3 regions of the Zhihengliuella flava genome follow, and region 1 is predicted to be linked to each of the others. Evidence: riboswitches for the same ligand, from Rfam matches in the RefSeq annotation. Region 1 holds a riboswitch; each other region holds the start of a gene.

Region 1 (7,217 bases):
GGCGCCGTCCGGATCGGCGGCACACCGGTGACCGGCATCGCCGAGTCCGCGGCGTTCGCGTTCCAGGAACCCCGCCTGCTGCCGTGGAAGTCGATTCGGGACAACGTCGCGGTGGGCCTGCCGCGCGGCACCGACAAGTCGGCGGGCCAGCAGTTGGTCACGGAACTGTTGGAGCACGTAGAACTCGCCGCGCACGCCGATCACCGGCCGCGCGAGGTCTCCGGCGGCATGGCCCAACGCGCCTCGCTCGCCCGCGCACTGGCCCGCCGGCCCGGCGTCCTCCTGCTAGACGAGCCGTTCGGCGCGCTGGATGCGCTCACGCGCTTGAAGATGCAGGACCTGCTGCTGGACATTCACGCCAAGCACCCGGCAACCATTCTGCTGGTCACCCACGACGTGGATGAGGCCCTCCAACTCGCGGACCGCATCCTGGTCCTCGGCCGCACGCCGGGCACCGACGGCGCCACCGTCGCCGAATGCCTTGAGGTCCCCGGTCGGCGCCCGCGGGACCGTTCCGGAACAGAGCTCAGCGCCTTGCGCTCACGCCTGCTCGAAGAGCTCGGCGTGGACCCCCACCGGCACTAGGACGACGGCGTCGTCCGGCGCCCACCGACGCGCCGCCGTCGTTCACCTCGATGAGCGGCCGCCCCACGCACCGGGCGCACCCGGCCCACCCACGCCTGGCGCTCACCTCCCCGCCGCGCTACCGCCCGGCCCCACACACCTTTCCGTACCGCATCACCTCGCACTCATCATCAGGAGCATCATGAAATCTTTGACCCGCACCCACCGCCTGCTGGGACTGACCACCGCCGTGGCCGCCACCGTGGCCCTCACTGGCTGCGCCGGCGAGAATGCCGAAGCCAGCGCGGAGACCCTCAACGTGGACTTCGCCACCTACAACCCGCTGAGCCTGATCATCAAGGATCAGGGTTGGCTGGAGGAGACGCTCGAGGACGAGGGCGTCGAGGTGAACTGGCTGCAGTCCGCCGGCTCCAACAAGGCCAACGAGGGGCTGCGCTCCGAGGCGCTGCACGTGGGATCCACCGCTGGCTCCGCCGCCCTGCTGGCCCGCGCCAACGGCACGCCCATCAAGACCATCGCCATGTACTCGCAGCCGGAATGGTCCGCGATTGTCACGCCGGAGGGCTCGGACATCGCCTCCGTCGAGGATTTGCGGGGCAAGAAGATCGCCGCCACCAAGGGCACGGATCCCTACTTCTTCTTGGTGCAGACCCTGCAGGAGCACGGGATGACCATTGACGACGTCACGGTGGAGAACCTGCAGCACGCCGACGGCTGGTCGGCGCTGAACAACGGTTCCGTGGACGCGTGGGCAGGCCTTGACCCGATCATGGCCGGCGCCGAGGAAGAGGGCGCGGAGCTGATGTACCGCAACCTGGACTTCAACACGTACGGATTCCTCAACGCCACCGAGGACTTCCTCGAGAACGAGCCCGAGCTGGCCCAGACCGTGATCGACGCCTACCAGAAGGCCCGTGAGTGGGCCGCGGAGAATCCAGAGGAAACGGCGGAAATCCTCGCGGACGTCGCGGGCCTCGAAGAGCCGATCGCCAACAAGGTCATCCTCGAGCGGTCCAACCTCGATGTGGACCCCGTGCCGGGCGATGCCCAGCGCAGCGTCCTCGAGGCCGTCGGCCCGATCTTCGTGGAAATTGGCGATGTCTCCGATCAGGAGAGCATTGACGAGGCCCTCGAGACGCTCTTTGACCCGTCCTTCGCCGAGAACGCCGACTCCTCCACCATCACGGAGTCATCATGAGCCCCACCCCGCACACGCACAGTAGCCGCGAGACGCCGGAGCACGACGTCGCCGCGCACGTCGCCGTAGGCTCCTTCGGGTCCAGCGCGGTCGAGCCGGCCAGCGAGCGAGAGCAACCCGCCACCGAACCGTCGGGCCGCGGCGCCTCGCGGCTGCTGAACACGACGGGCGGGCGCGTGATCCTCGGCGCCGTCGTGCCCGTGGTCATGCTCGCGGCGTGGTACCTGTCCACCGCCTTGGGCGTGTTCTCCCCGGTGCAGTTGCCCTCTCCCACCGCCGTGTGGAGTGCGGGTGTGGAGCTCATGGAGCGCGGAGAGCTGGGCCCTCACATCGGCATTTCCACCCAGCGCGTGCTGCTGGGCTTCGCCATCGGTGGCCTCGTGGGCCTGGCCGCGGGTTCGCTGGTCGGTTTGTCCCGGCTGGCGGACGCGCTGCTCTCCCCCACCATCGGGGCCTTCAGGGCGGTGCCGTCGCTGGCGTGGGTTCCGCTGCTGATTCTGTGGATGAAGATCGGCGAGGATTCCAAGGTCACCCTGATCGCGATCGGTGCGTTCTTCCCCGTCTTCACTACCGTCTACTTGGCGCTGCGCCACGTGGACAAGAACCTCATCGAGGCGGCGCGGGCGTTCGGCATGCGCGGGGTCAAACTCCTCACGGCCGTGCAGTTGCCGGCCGTGGTGCCGTCCATCTTCTCTGGCCTGAGGCTCGCGCTCGCGCAGGCCTGGCTGTTCCTCGTTGCGGCGGAGCTCATCGCGTCCTCGATGGGACTTGGCTTCCTGCTGACGGACTCTCAGTACAACGGGCGCACGGACCGGCTGATCCTGACCATCATCCTGCTCGCCGTGATCGGCAAGCTGTCCGACGCCGTGTTGGGACTGGTGGAGCGCTGGGCCATCAAGCGCTGGACCTAGGACCGGCGCTCGGCCGCCGTGGTGCGGGCCTTGACGGCGCACGCGATGAGGGTGCCCAGCATCGCGGCGTCGATCACCGGCACGGTCTGAGCGGGGACCGCCCCGCTGCCCACCAGTGGGGCGAGGAGTAGGGGCGCCGCCAACGCCACGAGCATCGCGCCCGCGGCAACGGTCATCCAGTGCGTGCGCAGCACCGCCGCCCAGACGGCCAACATGGCGAGCAGCGTGAGCTTTGGCGCGCCGAACATCAAGGCCGTCACGAGCAGCAGCAGGCTCACCCCGGCGAGGATCAGCGCCGTCTGCGCCACAGCGGGCGCGGGGTGGGAACGCGCGATGAACAGCACACCAATGGCCGCGGCGGTGGGGGCCGCCGCGGCGAGGAACCATAGCCACAGGGCGGCCCCGGAGAGGGCCGCATCCCCGCCACCCTGCTGCGCCATGCCAGCCAGAACGATCGCCACAATCACCCACGGCACGAAGGCCACCGAGTAGATCCACAGCAATTTGGAGGTGAAGCGGCTGGTTTCCGCCGCGTGAGCCGCGCTGGGCTGGGGCGCCTGGCCCGCGCCGGCGTCGTTCTGTCCTGCAGTGTCCATACTCTCGATTCTGCCGCGCGCCGCGGGCAGATGCCAGACGACGGCGGCGCTAGGCGGCCGCTCGTCGGCGGCGGAACCACTGGGCGATGGCACAAGCAGCCAGCATCAGCGCGCACAGCACGCCGACCCAGTAGGGTGCCACGGTGAACGCGGGCCCGAAGGCATCCGGCCGAGTCTCTGCATAACTTGCCGGCACCATGAGCCCACCCACGAACAGGTGTGCCGCGGTGAGCACCAGGCTGGCGACGCCCGCCCAAACGAGGATCTGTTCCCGCGTCTTAAACGCCCACAGCAAGAGCCCGATGCCGGTGACCGCATGGACTGCGCCATGCGAAAAGCCGAAGATCGTGAGCGCCGCGCCCAGCAAGATGCCAATGAGCGCCACACCCCGGTACGCCTCCACCGGCCGCGCAGCCAGATAACCGGCCAGCATCATCACGAGGGGAAACGCGCCAATCAACAGCGTCACGATCAGTGCCGGTGGCCGCCCGACGACGAGGTGCCCCAGCCCGCCGGAGATCAACGCAAACACCAGCGCATAAACCGCCGCCCCGGCGGCGAAGGTCCAGAGAATTCGCTCGACAAAACGTCCGCGCTCGGCCGGAGTAGGTTCCGTAACCGGCGAGTCATTCGCCGGGCGGCCTAGTGCACCCGCGCCGGCGTCGTTCTGTCCTGCAGTGTCCATACTCTCGATTCTGCCGCGCGCCGCGGGCAGATGCCAGACGACGGTGTGGCGGAGCCCATCACAATATTGCGCGCGGCGTCACCCGTTTTGCCTCGCACCGCCCGTGTGGCGTTGAGTGGAGTCAGCACACCATCCCGAGCGGCCGAGAGATCTGGCTTGACGACGCCGCAGCAACCACCGCAGGTGCCCCACGGCACCCGGCATTGGTGCTAACGCCAGGACCGATGGAGACTGATGAGCACTCAAACGCCCCCTGCCGCCGTACCCGAAACCGCGCACACGAGCAGCGAACCGGCCCCAAACCTCACCGCCCGCACCGCGGCGGAGGCCGCCGAACAGCGGTGGAGCGAGGCCGAGCGAATCGCTCACTGGGAGGCCGCCGCCCGCCGGCTGACGTGGGACACCGAGTGGCACACCGCGCACACCCTGGTGCCGGCCGACGCCGAGGCGCGGCGCGGGCCCCGCATCAGCTGGTTTGAGGGCGGAACACTGAACGCCGCCGTCAACTGCGCGGACCGGCACGTGGCGGCCGGGCGCGGGGACAAGGTGGCGCTCCACTTCGAGGGCGAACCGGGCGACACCCGCACCGTCACGTACGCCGAGCTGACGGAACTGGTCAGCCAAGCCGCCAACGCGCTGGAATCCCTCGGGATCGGGCAGGGCGATCGCGTGGTGATTTACCTTCCCGTCCTGGTGGAGACGATCGTGATCACCTTGGCCTGCGCGCGCATCGGCGCCATCCATTCGCTCGTGTTCGGCGGGTTCTCCGCGGAGGCCCTGAAGTTCCGGGTGGAGGACACCGGCGCCAAGTTGTTGGTCACCACGGACGGTCAGTTCCGCCGCGGCGCGGCCGTGGCGGTGAAGGACAACGCGGACGCCGCCGTCGCGGGTGAGAACAACATCGAAAACGTGCTGGTCATTAAGCGCACCGGCCACACGGACGTGCCGTGGACCGCGGGCCGCGACGTGTGGTGGCACGACGTCGTCGACCCCCAGCCGCGCACTCACCGGGCTCAGGCCTTCGACGCCGAAACGCCCCTGTTCATCATGTACACCTCCGGCACCACGGGGAAACCCAAGGGCCTGGTGCACACCACCGGCGGCTATCTGACCAATGCCAGCTGGTCCCACGAATTCCTCTTCAGCCACCCGGACCCGGCCGAGCGGGAGAACGACGTGCACTGGTGCACCGCAGACCTCGCGTGGGTGACCGCCCACACCTATGAGATCTACGGTCCGCTCTCCAACGGCGTCACTCAAGTGATCTACGAGGGCGTACCGAACGCGCCACACCCCGGCCGCCACTTTGAGATCATCCAGCGCTACGGCGTGACCAGCTACTACACGGCGCCGACGCTGGTGCGCTCACTCATGGGCTGGTTCCCGGACGGCATCCCACAGAGCTACGACCTCTCGTCGATCCGCTTGGCGGGGACCGTCGGCGAGGCCGTGAACCCCGAGGCGTGGCGCTGGCTGCGCACGCAGGTGGGCCGGGACGCACTGGACCCCGTCAACCCGGCGGCGGGCATTCCCATGGTGGACACGTGGTGGCAGTCGGAGACCGGTGCCACCGTGCTGTCGCCGCGCCCGACAGACACCGCGTTCAAGCCCGGCTCGGGCACGCGCCCGCTGCCCGGCGTCGGGATCGACATCGTGGACGACGACGGCGCGCGCGTGGCGGTGGGCGCCCAGGGCAAGATCGTGCTCACCTCCACCAGCCCCTCGATGGCTCGCACCGTGTGGGGGAACCCGGAGCGCTACTACACGTCCTATTGGGAGGACTACGTGGAGCAGGGGTGGTTCCTCGCTGGCGATGGCGCCAAGTTTGATGGGGACGGGGACGCGTGGATCCTCGGCCGCATTGACGATGCGATTAACATTTCCGGGCACCTGCTCTCCACCATCGAGATCGAATCCGCGCTGGTGTCCCACCCCGCCGTGGTGGAGGCGGGCGTCTGCCCCACGCCGGATGCGAAGACCGGCCACGCGGCCACCGCTTTTGTGGTCCCCGCGGATCGCTCCCTCGTCGGCGTCGTCGCCCGCGGGAACGAGGCGGCGGAGCACCTGCCGGACGCCGTGCGGGAGGCCGTGCGAGTGCTGCGCGAGCAGGTGGCCCGGGAGATCGGGCCCATCGCGAAGCCCCGGGACGTGGTGTTCGTGCCGGACGTGCCCAAAACGCGCTCGGGCAAGATCATGCGGCGGCTGCTCACGCAGCTGTTCGAGCAGACGCCGCTCGGGGACACCACCAGCCTGCAGAATGAGCCGTGTGTGGCGCAGATCGAGACCATCTGCGGCGCGCGCTGATTTATTCTTCAAATTTTCAGGCCGGACCCCTGTTGCCGTGACCGAATCGTGTCTACCGTAGATATCGAATCGTTATTTCCGGGTGTCATTGAACGGGCAGGGACCCATGGCAATCGCGGCACGGATCAGAAGGCCACGGCATCGCGCCGGTGGCGCGCTCATCGTGAAGATGGGAGCACGGACTGCTGCGACCTGCGCGGCCCTCGCGGTGACCTTCACCGCGCTCTCCGGCCCGGCGGCGGTAGGTATTTCCTGGGAACCGCAGCGCGCCGCCGCCGTGGCACCCGTGGACCTCTCCCACATCCCCTTGGCCGAAGTCACCGACATTCGCGTCGGCACCCACGGGACGGTGCTCTCCGAGCGCGCCGAGTTCCTGACCGATGACGCCGCGGCAGACGGTGGGTCCGTGACGGCTGCCGCGGCGGTGATCGCCCAGCAGGGCGCGGACGCCGGATTACCCGGTGATCTGAGGCTGACGCACCCCGTGGCCCAGTTCCGGCTGACCAGCCTGTTCGGCTGGCGCCAGAACCCCACGGGACCCGGTTCCCACCTCCACATTGGCCAGGACTACGCCGTGCCGTGCGGGACGCCCGTGCGCGCCGCGGAGGCCGGGGTTGTCACGCAGTCTGCTTGGGCGGAGCATTCCGGGTACCGCGTGCGGGTTGATCATGGCCACGGCATCGAGACCGCGTACAGCCACAACTCGCGTTTAGTGGCGCGCGTCGGCGAGGAGGTGGCCCAGGGTCAGCTCATCGCGCTGGCCGGGACCACGGGAAACTCCACGGGCTGCCACGTGCACTTCGAGGTGTACACGGACGGGAAATGGACCAACCCGGCCCTCTACGTGCCGCGCGTTCCCGGCCAGCCCATCCCGCTCTCGCCCGCGGAGCAGGAACGCCTCAGCCAGGCGGTCAATCCGCCCCGTACCGCCGGATCGA
Region 2 (7,217 bases), 320 kb from region 1:
ATCCGGTGGGTACGCCGATGATGCCCTCGCCGCGGCTGCCGGCGGACTCGATCTCATCGACGGTGCCCTCGATGATGTCCCGCAGCGGGACGTAGTCCTCGCCGCCGCGGCGCTCCGCGACGGTCATGACCTCCGCCTGCGCGGTGTTGACGATGTCCTCCACCTCGCCGTCTTGCGAGTAGCCGAGCTGGACGATCTTGGTGCCGGCATCGACGAGGCGGCGCAGCACCGCGCGCTCGGCGACGATCTCCGCATAGAAGCCCGCGTTGGCCGCCGTCGGGACGGACTGAATCAGGGTGTGCAAATACGCGGGGCCGCCGACGCGGGAAATGTCTCCGCGCTTGGTCAGCAAGTCCGCGACGGTGACCGCGTCCGCGGGTTCTCCACGGCCGTAGAGGTCAATGATGGCCTCATAGACCAGCTCATGGGACGGGCGATAGAAGTCCGGGCCGCGCAGGACTTCCACGCAATCGGCGATGGCGTCTTTGGAGAGCATCATGCCGCCGAGCACCGACTGCTCGGCGACGATGTCCTGCGGCGGGGTCCGCCCAGCGTCCGCGGAGTGCTCCTCGATCTCGCTGTGGGTCAGTGTCACCAAAGGTCCTTTCGCCGGCGCCGACGTTTGCCTCAATGATCCACCCGGCAGGGCACAAAATAGGTACGCGTTCGCGCGCGAGGCTGCTTGAACTGTAGGCCCCCTCAGCCCCCACGCCAAGGGAGTTATCCACAGGGGCTGTGGGTAAACGCGCCCAACCTGTGCACAGCGTGGGGACGACCCTGTGGACAGCGGATTATTTTCTCTCCTAAATACATTCTGACTAGTACTTTCATGTGTGTACAGGTGTGGATTCACACATTTTTGTCCCCAACCTTCAGCCTTCACTGAGGGTTGAAGGCCCGGAGAGGACACCCGGGTGTTGAAAACCAGCCCCACTTATCCACAGCTTGGCCCGGGTTACCCACAGACACGCCCGAACCCCGCGCACATGCTCCTCAAGGGTGATGCGCTCCGGGGACAAGCGCCGTAGATTAGTCACTAGGCACCGCGCGGATCGGCTCGGTGCGGCTTCGTCACGCGGGACTAGGAGGCACCAAGTGTTCGGTATTTCGGTCACGGAGGCACTGATCTTCCTCCTCGTCGTCGCGGCGATTGTCGCCGGACTGTGGTGGATCTTTAGCTCCCGGCCCCACTCCGGGCTCAGCGAAGAGGAACAGTACATTCAGCAGCTGAATCGCCAAGTCGAGGAGCAGCGGCGGCAGGACGAGCAGCGCGCGGAGCAGATTCGTCAAGAGAGCCAGCAGCGCTTGCCGCACTCGTCCTCCGCGACTCCCTCCGCGACACCGCAGGACCCCACCTCACCGCCGGCGGAGAACGGAATTCCGCAGGACCCCACGGCACCGCCCCTCGGCGAACCCATCGTCAAGCGCCTCACGGGGTCTCCCCGGTGGTGAAGCGCGCAGCGGCACCGGTCATGCAGCCGACCGACGTCGACCCCCGCGAGTTCATCGCGTCCGTCGAGAACGCGCGGCGCCGCGAGGACGCCTCCGTGCTCGTGGAGCTCCTGGAGGAGATCAGCGGCCACCCCGCTCAGATGTGGGGGCCGTCCATCATCGGATTCGGCAGCTATCACTACCGCTACGCGTCAGGCCACGAAGGCGACGCCCCGGCCCTCGGGTTCTCCCCGCGCAAGGCTCACCTCGTGATCTACGCGATTAACGACACGGAAGAATCCGCTGCAGCCCTTGCGGACCTCGGAAAGTACAAGCGCAGTACGGCCTGCCTTTACGTGAACAAGCTGGCGGACATCGACCCCGACGCGCTGCGCCGGTACCTCGTGGAGAGCTACCGTCACGTCATGGACGCGATGCACCGCCCGGACCCTGATAGCGGAACCACGGAGCGCGCCCGACGCGACTGACCGGCCGCGGGGCCACTGATTTAGTGGGCGAACGCCGGCTCGGCCAGGGTGGTAAAGCCCGAGTTGTGGAACAACAAGGGCCGCGCCTGGCTGGGGTGTGTGGAGTGCCCGTGCACCCGCAAGAGCACCACGTAGTGATCCCCCGCCTCGATCTGCTGCTCAACGCTGGTCTCCAACCAGAGGGAGGCGTCGCGGAGGAACAGGGACCCGGCGTCGTTGGTCTCGAGGGCGAGCCCAGCAAAGCGATCCCCGTCCCGCGAGGCGATCTGCTGGCAGACCCCCTGATGCTCGCTCGCGAGGATGGACACGCCAATTCGGCTGGCTTCGCTGACGATCGGCCAGGTCCGCGACGTCTTTTGGACGGCGAACATCACCAGTGGCGGGTCTAGGGACACCCCCACGGTGAAGGAGGAGGCCACGATCCCCTGCGGTCGGCCGTCGATCACGGCACAGAGCGCGGCAATACCGGAGGGGTGCTGGGCAAAAGCGTGCCGAAGGGCCAGCGGGGAAAGATCATCGGAAAGAACGGACGCGTGCGCAGTCATGCTCACCACCTGTCGTGCGGTACTTGCCCGACCGGTTTTCCGGTGGGCCGAATCGTCACCTGGAGCACCCCACTACCGAGGAGAGGGTTGCCGTTCAACGAGCCAGGGCTTTACGTTGAATCTCTTGATTCAGTCCCCACGTTACGGTCCGTGGCGCACCGTGGCCAAGGCGGGCCGCAATATTTCGCAAGGTTGCCACCGCCCCAGGGGCCACCAACGCCGAGGGGCGCGCCGTCGTCGTCCGTTAAACGCGTGAGGCCCCACCCACTCGGGGCGGGGCCTCACGGCCGAAGTCCGGGAGCGGCTATCGCCGCGGCCAGTTACTTCTTCTTGGCAGCCGGGACGACCTGCAGCGCGATGGTTGCGGAAACGTCCTCGTGCAGACGCACGGTGGCCTCGTAGTTGCCGGTGGCCTTGATGTGCTCCGGCAGCTCGACCATGCGCTTGTCGATGGAGCCGAGCCCCGCGGCCTCAACGGCCTGCGCGACGTCGGCGCCCTTGACGGTGCCGAACAGACGACCGGAGTCGCCCGTCTTCACCTGCACCTTGACCGGCTTGGAAGCCAGCTTGGCGGCAACCGCCTTGGCCTCTTCCAGCGAGGCAACGGCGCGGGCAGCGCGGGCGGCCTTGATGGACTCGACCTGCTTCTCGCCACCCTTGCTCCAGGTCACGGCGAAGCCGCGCGGCAGAAGGTAGTTACGTGCGTAACCGTTCTTCACCTCGACGATGTCGCCAGCGGTACCGAGACCGGTCACTTCGTGGGTCAGAATGAGCTTAGCCATAGTTGTTGTCCCCTTCCCTTAGCCGCGGCCAGCGCCGGAGTAAGGCAGCAGGGCCACCTCACGGGCGTTCTTGATGGCCTGCGCAATCTTGCGCTGCTCCTGCACGGACACGCCGGTCACGCGACGAGCACGGATCTTGCCGCGATCAGAGATGAACTTACGCAGCAGGGCGACGTCCTTGTAGTCGATGACAGTGATGTCAGCGGCCTTCAAGGGGTTGGACTTTGGTTTGGGCTTGCGAATATCAGCCTTAGCCATCGTGGAGCTCCTTAGTGTGTGGAGCCCGCAGAGTGTTCTGCGGGATGGTGAATAGAAATAGGTTTAGAAAGGCGGTTCGTCGTTCCCAGCGCCCCAACCGCCACCGTTGTTACCACCGGTGGAGGGAGTGGACCAGGGATCGTCGGCCGGGGCGCCCCAGCCGCCACCGGCGTTGCCGCCGGACTGCTGCTGCGGTGCGGCGTTGCCGCCGCCAAAACCGGCATTTCCGCCGCCGAAGCCGCCTGCGGGAGCACCGCCGCCGAAGCCACCCTGATTGCCTCCACCGCCATTGCGCTGGGTGCGGGTGACCTTAGCGGAGGCGTAACGCAGGGAGGGGCCGATCTCGTCGACATCCAGCTCCATGACGGTGCGCCGTTCGCCTTCCTTGGTGTCGAACGAACGCGACTTGAGCCGACCTTGGGCCACAACACGCATGCCCTTGGTCAGCGTCTCGGCGACATTCTCGGCAGCGTCGCGCCACACCGAGGAGCGCAGGAACAGCGTTTCGCCGTCCTTCCACTCGTTGGTCTGGCGGTCGAACGTCCGCGGGGTGGAAGCGATGGTGAAGTTGGCCACCGCAGCGCCCGACGGGGTGAAACGCAATTCCGGGTCACCGGTGAGATTACCGATGACCGTAATGACTGTCTCGCCTGCCATGACTGTCTCCTGACGTGTCGGTTCGTTCGATTACTCGAGCAATTCCCGCAGGGGAATTACTTGGCGGAAACCTTCTGATCCTCCGGGCGGATGATCTTGGTGCGCAGGATCGTCTCATTCAGAGACAGCTGGCGATCAAGCTCGGCAGAGGTTGCCGGGGTGGCGGTGAAGTTGACCACGGCGTAGATCGCCTCGGACTTCTTCTGGATCTCGTAGGCCAGACGACGGCGGCCCCAGATGTCAACGTTTTCGATGGTCCCGCCATCGTTGCGGACAACGTCCAGGAACTTGCCGAGCGTCGGCTCGACGGTACGCTCGTCGACCTCTGGGTCGATCAGCACCATGAGTTCGTAAGCACGCATGTGAACCCACCTCCTTTGGGCTAAACGGTCACGGTCTCTCCGTAACAGGAGGTTCTTTGCGTTGGTTGCCGGCCCACCCGCTTTTCGGGCAGGGGTGTAGACAACCTCATCTATCCTACCCGATAGCACGCCCGGGCCCTGACGGACCCGGGCGTGCTCTCCAACACGAGGAAATGAGGGGCGGACGACGGCGCAACGGCCGCCGCCCGCCGGACGTCTCGGCGCTCTTAGGCGACTGGCAGGTTCAGCTCCTGGCCCACGAGGATCAGGTTCGGATCGTCGATCGCCTCCTGGTTCACTGCGTAGATTGCGCGCCAGTCATCGATGCCGTGCTCTTCGGCGATGACGGCCAGAGTGTCACCGGAGGCCACCGTGTGGTCTTCACCGGAATCCTCGGCGGCGACGGCGGCAACGTCCTGACCGATGCCCTGTGAGCCGGCCTGCGGGGCTGGCTCAGCCGGGGCCTGCTGCGCGGGCTCCTCCGCCACTGGCGCTTCGGCCTGCGTTTCGGCTGGGGCGGCCTGCGCCTCAACCTCGGTGGTGGTCTCGGTTTCGGGGGCCGGCTCAGCGTCGGCGGTGCCGGAGAGGCCAAGCTCCGCGGAGCAGGCCGGCCAGGCGCCCCAGCCCTGCGTGGCCAGCACGTTCTCCGCGATGGCGATCTGCTGGGACTTCGAGGCGTCGGCCGGGTTGCCGGAGCCGCCGAAGGCCTCCCACGTGCTCATGCTGAACTGCAGGCCGCCGTAGTAGCCGTTGCCGGTGTTGATGGACCAATCGCCACCCGACTCACACTCGGCGAGCGCCTCCCAGGTGGAGGTCGAGGCGGCGTTGGCCGGGGCTGCGGCCAGGGAGGCCGCGCCCGCGATCGCGACGACGGCGGCCGAACCGGCCAGCCCGCGGCGCATGTACTTCTTCGTGTCCTGCTGCTTGGTCATGAGATCTCCTGAAGTCGTGGTCACTAGCGCGATCACGACAGGTTGTTACCAAATCGTGACTTAATCACGGTAAGGCAACGCCCGGGGAGCCGGGCAAGCCAGATCGTCCGTTCACAGCGATTCCTGAGCACTTCGGCAGGCCCGGCATAGCCCACGCATAGGCCACACAAGCCGCGCGAGGAGCCCCAAATCGCCGTCGATTCGGCGCAAGCAGATGGTCGGATGCAGCGATGCGGCAGCATGAGTTGTCCGGGCCGCACAGGTGGTCCAGTTGCTGCGAATCTGAGCGGGTTAGCTCGCGAACAACCGCACGCCCACCCTGGCCAGCCGCCACGGGTCCGCCACGCCGCACATCTCCCGCGCGGAATGCATCGACAGGAGCGGAATGCCGACGTCGAGCGTGCGGATACCCAGGCGGGTGGCGGTCAGCGGGCCGATCGTGGAGCCGCACGGCATCATGTTGTTGGAGACGAACTCTTGGTACGGCACCTCCGCCTCGGCGCAGAGCCGGGACCACAGGGCCGCGCCCACGCCGTCGGTGGCGTAGCGCTGATTCGCGTTGATCTTCAGCAGCGGGCCAGCGCCGAGCAGCGGCTGGTTGGCCGGGTCATGCCGCTCCGGGTAGTTCGGATGAATCGAGTGGCCCGCGTCCGCGGAAACGCACACCGAGTCCGCGTAGGCGCGGTAGCGATCCGAATCGCTGGCCCCGAACGCGTTGCCGATCCGCTCGAGGACCTCTTGCAGGAACGGCCCCGAGGCCCCGGAACGGGATCCGGAACCGATCTCCTCGTGATCGAACGCCGTCAGCATGGCGATGTGCTCGCCCCCGCCGGCGCGGGCATGCTCCACCAGCGCCACCACGGAGGCGTGCATCGAGGAGAGGTTATCCAGGCGGCCGGAGGCGAAGAACGCGCCGTCCTGCCCGAACTCGGCCGCCGGCTGAGCGTCCGCCACCACGACGTCGTACCCACCGATCTGTGCCGCCTCCACGCCAGCGGCGTCGGCCAGCACGCCCAGCAGGTCCTCTTGGCTCGGCACGCCGGTCCCCCACACCGGGTTCATGTGGCGCTGCTTATCCAGGGTCAGGCCATCGTTGACCTGCCGGTCGAGGTGGATGGCCAACTGCGGAAAGCGCAACAGCGGATCGGTACGGGTCAGCACCTCGGTGCCGTCAGTCAGCACCAGCCGCCCGGCCAACAGCAGCTCGCGGTCCAGCCACGAGTTCAGCAGCGGGCCGCCATAGACCTCGACGCCGGCCTGCAGCCACCCGTGCGCACCAATGGTCGGCTTGGGCTTGAGTTTGAACGACGGCGAATCGGTGTGCGAGCCCAGCAGGTGAAAGCCCGTGCGCGGGCCCGCCCCCTCCGGGACCACCCACGCGATGATCGCGCCGTCGCGCACCACGTAGTAGCCACCCGGTTCACGACCGAACTCGTCCACCTCGTCGAGCCCGGTAAAGCCGGCCTCGCTCAGCCGGCGCGCCGCCTCGGCGGCCGCGTGGTAACTCGACGGCGACGCGGCCACAAACGCCCCCAAGTCGCGGGCGTGCTCGCGCGCTGCATCGCTAATGTCCCGTGCGGCACTCAGGGTGCTCTGCTCTGCCAAGGTGACCTCCGTCGTCGTGCTCGTTCATGTTTTCAACGCTTGCTTCAGTTTCCTCAGGACACGATGTTAGCCCTGCCGGTACCTCGCGTACCCCATCAGGAGCAGGCCGGCCACGACGGCGCCCCACCCCAGCACCGGCCACCCGGGCACCGCAAGG
Region 3 (7,217 bases), 1.2 Mb from region 1:
TGGAGAGCGCGCCGTTAACTCGCCCTTGGAGCGGCATGGCGCTTCCGGCGATCACAGCGATCGCGACGCCGACGGGCACGGGGAGTGCGGCGCGCTCAGCGCTCACGGGGCCTCCTGAAAAAGATGAGACGGCAGTGTTGGCGCAGCGAGTCAGGCCCGGGCGCCCAAGAGCTCTAACCTACCAACGATGTCGATATTCACCGCCGGACGTGAACGGCGCATGACGCCGCGGGCGTCGAGGCGCGCGGACTCGCGCCCCTACAATGGGGGACCATGAGCGACTTCGACCCAAACACCGTGTCCATCCGCGACGAGTCCATCCGGCTGGGGCAGTTGCTCAAACTCGCCAATTTCGTCGAAGACGGTATTGAGGCCAAAGCGCTCATCGAGCAAGGTCTCGTCAAAGTCAATGGCGAGGTGGAAACCCGTCGGGGCCGGCAGGTGCGCGTCGGGGACTCGGTGACGCTGGACGAGACCACGCTCACCGTGCAGAGCCACGACGCGTCGATCGGCTAGGGCCATCTGCGCGGCCACCGGGCCTGTCCCCGGTGGCCTGATTAAGCGGTCAGGACCTTGGCCCGGAGGAACTCGGCCACGTGCCCCATCTCGGCCTGATTGATGCTGTGGGCTAGGCCGGTGTACATCATCTTGGTGAGATCCGTGGCGGCATGAGCCCACTCGTTAGTGAACTCAATCTTGTCCTCCGTGATGATCTGATCCGCGTCCCCCCGGCCCCAGAAAAGCGGCGTGCGCCGCGCGCGCAGCGCGTCGTCGGCGAAGTAGTCACTCGGCGTCGGGATCGCAAAACCGGACAGGCCCACCACCGCGTCGATCCCTGCGGGGCGGCGCCGCAGTACGCTGGTGGCCACGGCCATGCCCATGGAAAAGCCGAGCAGCGTCACGGACGAGTGCCGCTGCTCCACGGTCTCGAGCCAGGAGATGACATCGTCGACGGCGGACGTCACCCGGTCAATGGAGTACTCCGGCTCGTGCAAGAGCGGAAACCACGTGTACCCCGGACCAAGCGCATGTGGGGCGCGCACCGAGGCCAGCGTGAACTCGTCCGGCAGCATCGGCGCGAGGCCGATCAAGTCCCGCTCGTGGGACAGGTAGCCGTGGAACATGACGATCAGCGGCGTGCCGTCGCGCTCGTTCTCGGGCCGGCTCCAGACGACTTCGGGGCTCCATACGTTGGTCATGCCCCCATTGAATCACCGGCCGTGGTGGGCCGGACAATCGTGACTGCTCGGCGCGTTAGTCGGTGAAGATCCGGCGCCGCAGGGCTCCGGCCAGCTGCTGCGCGTCGGTCAAGAAACCATCGTGTCCGATGGGCGTGGTGATGTATTCGACGGGACCGGCGCCGAGCAGCCGAGCCATCTCCTCCGACTGCGCTGGCCAGTAGAGGCGATCAGAATCCACGGCGGCCACCAAAAACTGGATGTGCCCCAACGAGCCGAGCACGCGTGCGAGCCCGCCGCGGCCGCGGCCGACGTCGTGACTCATGAGGGCTTCCGTGATGATGAGGTAGGCATTCGCGTCGAACCGACCCACCAACTTCCCGGCCTGGTGGTCCAGGTAGCTCTCAATTTGGTAGCGTCCGCGCTCGCCCGGCAGGGCCGCGTAGGGGTCCTCCCCCGCCTGCGCTTGACGGCCGAACCGCGCGTGAAACTCCACGTCGGAACGGTAGGTGATGTGTGCCATGCGCCGGGCGATGCCGAGGCCTGCCACCGGCCCCTCCCCCAATCCGGCCACGCCGCCCGGGGCCGTCGCCGGAGCACTGTAGTAGTCCCCGCCGTCGAAGCGGGGATCGAGGCGGATCGCCTGCGTCTGAATCTGCGCGAAAGCAATCTGTTCCGCCGTGGAGGCCGCCGTCGTGGCAATGGGCACGCACCGCTGCACCCGCTCGGGGAACGTCGCAGCCCACTCCAAGGCGCGTGCGCCGCCCATTGAACCACCGAGCACCGTGTGCCAGACATCGACGCCGAGCGCGTCGGCCAGCCTGGCCTCCAGCCGCACGGCGTCCCGCAGCGTGGTCAGCGGGAAACGCGAACCGTAGGCCCTCCCGTCGGGGGCGGCGCTGCCCGGCCCCGTCGACCCGTTGCAGCCGCCGACCATGCCGGGGGCCACCACGAAGTAGCGGTCCGTATCGATCGGAGCCCCAGGCCCCACGAATCCGTCCCACCAGCCGGCTTCCTCGCTGCTACCGCGGGCCACGTGCGGATCCCCCGTGAGGGCGTGCAGCAGCAGGACGGCATTGGAGGCCTGCGCGTTGAGGGTGCCCCACGTCTCGAAGGCGATGTCGACGGCGTCGAGCTGCCCGCCGGCGTCAAACGTGTACGGCCCCGTGGACAGCACGCGCAGCATGCCATCGGCGAGGTGTTCGGCGCCGGCGAGTTCGGCGGGCGTGCCGCCCGGCCGTGGTGCATTGCTGGCCGGGCGGCTGACTGCGGTAAAGGTGTCCGTCGGCGTCACTAAACAGCGGCCTCGCGTGGTTCGGCGGTGGCGCGGGCCTCGACGGCGGCGAATCCGGCCTCCAGGTCCGCGATGATGTCGTCAACGTGCTCGATGCCGACCGCGAGGCGCACCAAGCCCGGCGTCACGCCCGCTGCGGCCTGCTCGGCCTCGCTGAGTTGGGCGTGGGTGGTGCTCGCCGGATGGATGGCGAGCGAGCGGACGTCGCCGATGTTCGCGACGTGCGAGTGCAGGCTGAGGCCATCGACGAAGGCCTGCCCGGCGGCGCTGCCGCCCGCCACCTCGAAGGCGACGACGGCTCCTGTGCCGCGCGGCCCATACTTTTGGCCGCGCTCGTACCACGGGCTGGACTTCAACCCGGCGTAGGCGACGCGGACGACGTCGTCCCGGTCCTGAAGCCATTCGGCGACGGTGTTGGCGTTGGCCACGTGGCGCTCGATCCGGAGGCTGAGCGTCTCCAGACCTTGGGCGATCAGGAACGCGTTGAAGGGCGAGAGGGAGGATCCGAGGTCCCGGAGCAATTGCACCCGGGCCTTGAGGATAAACGCCAAATTGGCGCCCAGGGCGCTGCCCACCCCAAGATCCCGGGCGAAGACCAGCCCGTTGTAGGACTCGTCCGGCGTGTTGAAGGTAGGGAAACGCTCCGGATCGGCCGCGAAGTCGAACGTTCCGCCATCGACGATGACGCCAGCGATCGCGGTGCCGTGCCCGCCGAGGTACTTTGTGGCGGAGTGGATCACGACGTCGGCTCCGTGCTCCAGCGGGCGGATGAGGTATGGCGTGGCCAGCGTGTTGTCCACCAGCAGGGGCACTCCTGCCGCGTGGGCGACGGAGGCGACGCCCTCAATGTCCAGGACATCTTGGCGTGGGTTGGAGACGACTTCGGCGAACAGCGCCTTGGTGCGTGGACGGATCGCGGCACGCCATGCCTCGAGATCATCCGGGTCGGCCACGAAGGTGACCTCGATTCCGAGACGCTTCAGCGTGTGCTTGAGCAGGTTCTGCGTCCCCCCGTACAGGCTGGGACTGGCGACGATGTGGTCCCCGGACTCCGCCACGTTCAATAGCGCAAAGGACGTGGCGGCCTGGCCCGAGGACAGCAGGAGGGCGCCCACGCCGCCCTCGAGATCCGCGATCCGCGCCTCCACCGCGTCGGTAGTGGGGTTGCCGATCCGGGTGTAGATCGGCTCGAGCTCGGCGAGCGCAAAGCGGGCGGCGGCCGATTCGGCGCTCGGGAACACGAAGGACGTGGTCTGGAAGATCGGCAGGGCGCGGGCGCCGTTGCCGGGGTCCGGCACGTGGCCGGAGTGAATCTGGCGGGTTTCAAAGGACCAATGGGCCTGAGTACTGTGCTGCGTCATGGACGTTCCCCTTTACCGTGTGGGGCCGCCCGCCGCGCCAACACCAGAGAGCCTGGCGCCGTGGGCGTACCCGCGCTTGCCCCGGGCCGGTCGGCTCGAGGCCAGGTCCTCACCCGGGGCACCCCACCGCGAGTGGAGGGTTGCCGGCCAGCAAACCGGGGTTTTGCGCTGGCACTCATGACCTTGCGCTCTAGTGTGTGTCACGAGGCCGTGCGCCGCAAGCTCGAGGCGAAACACACGTTCACGCGCGACGAAAATGCACCCGAATGACAAACTTAGGCAACCCTAAGTCGAGAGCTATCTCACAAAGTGCCATCATGAGCACATGATGAGGTTGGACCATGTTTCATACGCGTGCGGACCGGACGGCCTGACGGCCACTGCTGAACGGGTGGCAGAAAAGCTCGGTCTCGAATCTGTCAAGGGCGGCGTCCATCCCCGCTTCGGTACCCGGAACGTTATTTTTCCCTTGCAGCACAACCAGTACCTCGAGGTCGTCGAGGTCCTGGATCACCCCTCCAGCATCAAGGCGCCGTTCGGCCAGGCCGTGCGCGCCCGCTCGGAAGCTGGCGGCGGATGGATGGGCTGGGTCGTCGCCGTCGAGGATCTTTCCGGCTTCGAGGATCGTTTGGGGCGCACGCGCGTTCCCGGCAATCGGAAGTTCCCGGACGGTCAGGAACTCACCTGGCAGCAGATCGGCATCAAGGGCCTCATCGCCGACCCGCAGGTGCCCTACATGATCCAGTGGGATGAGGGCACGGCCCCGCTGCACCCCTCTCAAGCGCTGGAGAATCCTGCGGGCCAGATTGCGCAGATTTCCATTGCGGGCTCGCCGGAGCGCGTGGCCGAGTGGCTGGGTGAGCCGGAGCAGCACCCGTTGCATGATGTGACGGTCGACTGGCTGGCCCCGAACGGGACTCCGGGCATCATGTCCGTCTCCTTCATGACGCCCCACGGTCTGGTGACGCTCTAAAGCGCCTCACGAGATCACCGCGGCGGGGCGTGCGTTTCTGACAGCGTCAGGAACGCACGCCCCGCCGCTGCTCGTCTCGGGAGGATTCCTTGCCCGCTCGGGCTCCCGGCCCGCTCAGGCACCAATTCCGATGGCGCTCCCCCACAGGGCAAACCCGATGAAGCCCACCGCGTCGAGCAACACGTGGGCTACCACCAGGGGCATCACCCGCGGCTGCCCCCGGTCCATCGAACGCTGATAGAACCAGCCGAAGACCACGCCCATGGCCACGTTGCCGAGGAACGGACCGAACCCCTGATACAGGTGGTAGCTGCCCCGCAACACGGCCGAGATGAGAATGATGGCCCACGCCCGCCACGGCCCTTGGTGCACTCCGAGCTGCCGCAGGTAGTGGAAGAGGAACCCAACCACGAGGACTTCTTCCAAGACCCCGTGGCGCACGGCGGAGAGCAACAGCACCGGGATGGTCCACCAGTAGTCGCCGAGGTTTGCGGGAGCGATCGCCGTGGTCATCCCGAGCGCTCGCCCCGCCGCGTACACGCCCAGCGTCCCGACGCCGATGGCGAGGAACAGCGCGGTCCCCGTGGCGGCGTCGTACCCCACGCTGGGCAGGAGCCCACGCCCCGGACGCCGCACCCCGAAGCCCAGTACCGCGAAGGGCGTGCGCCCCGTCAGGAGGTACAAGAAGTAGAGGGCCAGGACGGCCGGGACCAGCGCAAAGGCGATGTCAAGCAGTTGGTACAGCAGGTCAAACACGGGGCGCTCGGCGCGGGAGGTGTTCATGCTCGTCGTCTGCTCGGCCAGCGGACCACGCGTGAGCTTGTCTGCCAAGCTCACGACGGCGTAGACGGCTGACTGTCCGAGGGAGAGCCCCAAGACCAGCCCCAGTTCGAGCCACAGGCGCCAGCGGGCGGGCCGGCCTGCGGTGGGCTGCAACGCGCCGGGGGCGCCGACGGCGGGTTCAGGCACACGGGACGAGCTCATAGGATCGATGGTATGCGCCCGCCCACAGACTCTGAGATTGCCCTGGCCGAAAACCTCTACCCCGGCCCGGCGTGGGCGCAGGGCTCCGTGGCGGAGGGCGGGCAGTTTCACGAGGTCCTTGTCACCGAGGAGGCCGTCCTGCGGATGGCGCGCGACGACGTCCAAGCGGCCCAGCTACCGCGCCGCGTGGCGCTCGTTGATGCGCTGAGCGGGCGATTGCCCTACGCCGTGCCCTGCTCCCTCAGCCGGATTGCCGACGGCGCCGTCGTGCAAGAGTTCATCCCGGGCGCGGCGCACCCGCCGCACACCGGCGACCCGGTGCGGTTACGCGAGGTGATCGCGGCTCTTGCCGCCGTGGATGTGGCGCCGCTGCGCGAGCTGTTGGCTCCCCCATTTGCCTACCGCGGGCCGTGGACCGAATCGAAGATCGCCACCACGCTCACGGCGCTCGGCGAGCATGCCTCGGATCCGGCCAGCGGCGCGGCGTTGGTCCACGACGCCGCGTTGGTGCTCGCGGAGCTGCGCCAGTTCGCCGACGTGCCGGCGCAATTAGTCCACGGGGACCTCGCCGGGCACAACATGCATTGGATCGGAGGGCGCGTGAGCGGCATCCTCGACTGGGATTTGGCCGCCGCGTGGGATCCCGCGCTCAACGTCGCGTATCTCGCCGCATGGCACGGGCGTGACCTCGTGGATGAGCTGGCCCGAGATGCGGAACAAGCGCGGCGAGCGCGGATCTGGGACGGCGCCATGCGCCTCGAGGGGATCTATAACGCAAGCCTGCGGACCGATGCCCCGAACTGGGGAAAGCTCATGCGCAAGGTCGCACCACGCGTCCATGCCGCGCGGGAGGCGATCTGATCCTCCACGCCTAGCGACCATACGACGGCCGCCCCGCGGCCCGTGCGTGAGGCACGGACCGCGGGGCGGCCGGTCGAGCTAGGCGGGTTAGGACAGCGCGGAAACCGCGGCCTCGTAATTCGGCTCTTCCGTCGTCTCGGCGACCTGCTCGGTGTACAGGACGGTGCCGTCGGTATCCACCACGACCACCGAACGCGAGTTCAAGCCGGCGAGCGGACCGGTGGCAAACTTCACGCCGTAGTCCTCGCCGAAGCTCGAGCGGAAGGTGGAACCGGTGACCACGCGCTCAAGACCCTCGGACCCGCAGAAGCGTGCCTGGGCGAACGGAAGGTCAGCGGAGACGCACACCACGGTGGTGTTCTCCAGCTCCGAGGCGCGCTGGTTGAATTCGCGCACGCTGGCGGCGCAGGTGCCCGTATCAACGCTCGGGAAGATGTTCAGCACGAGGCGCTGACCGGAGAAGTCGGTCGACTTCACCTCGGACAGGTCCGCGCCGACCAGCGTAAATTCGGGAGCGGTAGAACCCACGGCGGGCAGTTCTGAGACCGTCTGGACGTCATTTCCTT

Evidence for each region. Region 1 has a riboswitch for S-adenosylmethionine ahead of acs (acetate--CoA ligase). Riboswitches for the same ligand answer to the same signal wherever they lie in the genome.
Region 2: another riboswitch for S-adenosylmethionine. It lies ahead of IW252_RS07220 (flavin reductase family protein); the one in region 1 lies ahead of acs (acetate--CoA ligase).
Region 3: another riboswitch for S-adenosylmethionine. It lies ahead of IW252_RS03325 (bifunctional o-acetylhomoserine/o-acetylserine sulfhydrylase); the one in region 1 lies ahead of acs (acetate--CoA ligase).

Annotation. Positions count from the first base shown of each region.
Region 1 covers NZ_JADOTZ010000001.1:1,882,701-1,889,917, reverse strand. Annotated here, with positions in the region: gene IW252_RS08790 (ABC transporter ATP-binding protein) at 1-585, shown strand, start outside; gene IW252_RS08785 (aliphatic sulfonate ABC transporter substrate-binding protein) at 767-1,783, shown strand; gene IW252_RS08780 (ABC transporter permease) at 1,780-2,694, shown strand; gene IW252_RS08775 (hypothetical protein) at 2,691-3,290, opposite strand; gene IW252_RS08770 (hypothetical protein) at 3,340-3,975, opposite strand; SAM riboswitch class I at 4,102-4,206, shown strand; gene acs (acetate--CoA ligase) at 4,210-6,279, shown strand; gene IW252_RS08760 (M23 family metallopeptidase) at 6,449-7,217, shown strand, end outside.
Region 2 covers NZ_JADOTZ010000001.1:1,563,282-1,570,498, forward strand. Annotated here, with positions in the region: gene dnaB (replicative DNA helicase) at 1-595, opposite strand, end outside; gene IW252_RS07210 (hypothetical protein) at 1,096-1,452, shown strand; gene IW252_RS07215 (DUF1801 domain-containing protein) at 1,446-1,919, shown strand; gene IW252_RS07220 (flavin reductase family protein) at 1,940-2,464, opposite strand; SAM riboswitch class IV at 2,479-2,594, opposite strand; gene rplI (50S ribosomal protein L9) at 2,785-3,246, opposite strand; gene rpsR (30S ribosomal protein S18) at 3,265-3,504, opposite strand; gene IW252_RS07235 (single-stranded DNA-binding protein) at 3,568-4,161, opposite strand; gene rpsF (30S ribosomal protein S6) at 4,218-4,523, opposite strand; gene IW252_RS07245 (transglycosylase family protein) at 4,751-5,455, opposite strand; gene IW252_RS07250 (M18 family aminopeptidase) at 5,747-7,060, opposite strand; gene IW252_RS07255 (hypothetical protein) at 7,127-7,217, opposite strand, start outside.
Region 3 covers NZ_JADOTZ010000001.1:702,357-709,573, forward strand. Annotated here, with positions in the region: gene IW252_RS03305 (DMT family transporter) at 1-106, opposite strand, end outside; gene IW252_RS03310 (RNA-binding S4 domain-containing protein) at 274-516, shown strand; gene IW252_RS03315 (alpha/beta hydrolase) at 558-1,199, opposite strand; gene metX (homoserine O-acetyltransferase MetX) at 1,255-2,364, opposite strand; gene IW252_RS03325 (bifunctional o-acetylhomoserine/o-acetylserine sulfhydrylase) at 2,472-3,833, opposite strand; SAM riboswitch class IV at 3,901-4,016, opposite strand; gene IW252_RS03330 (VOC family protein) at 4,159-4,806, shown strand; gene IW252_RS03335 (CPBP family intramembrane glutamic endopeptidase) at 4,921-5,790, opposite strand; gene IW252_RS03340 (aminoglycoside phosphotransferase family protein) at 5,803-6,651, shown strand; gene tpx (thiol peroxidase) at 6,739-7,217, opposite strand, start outside.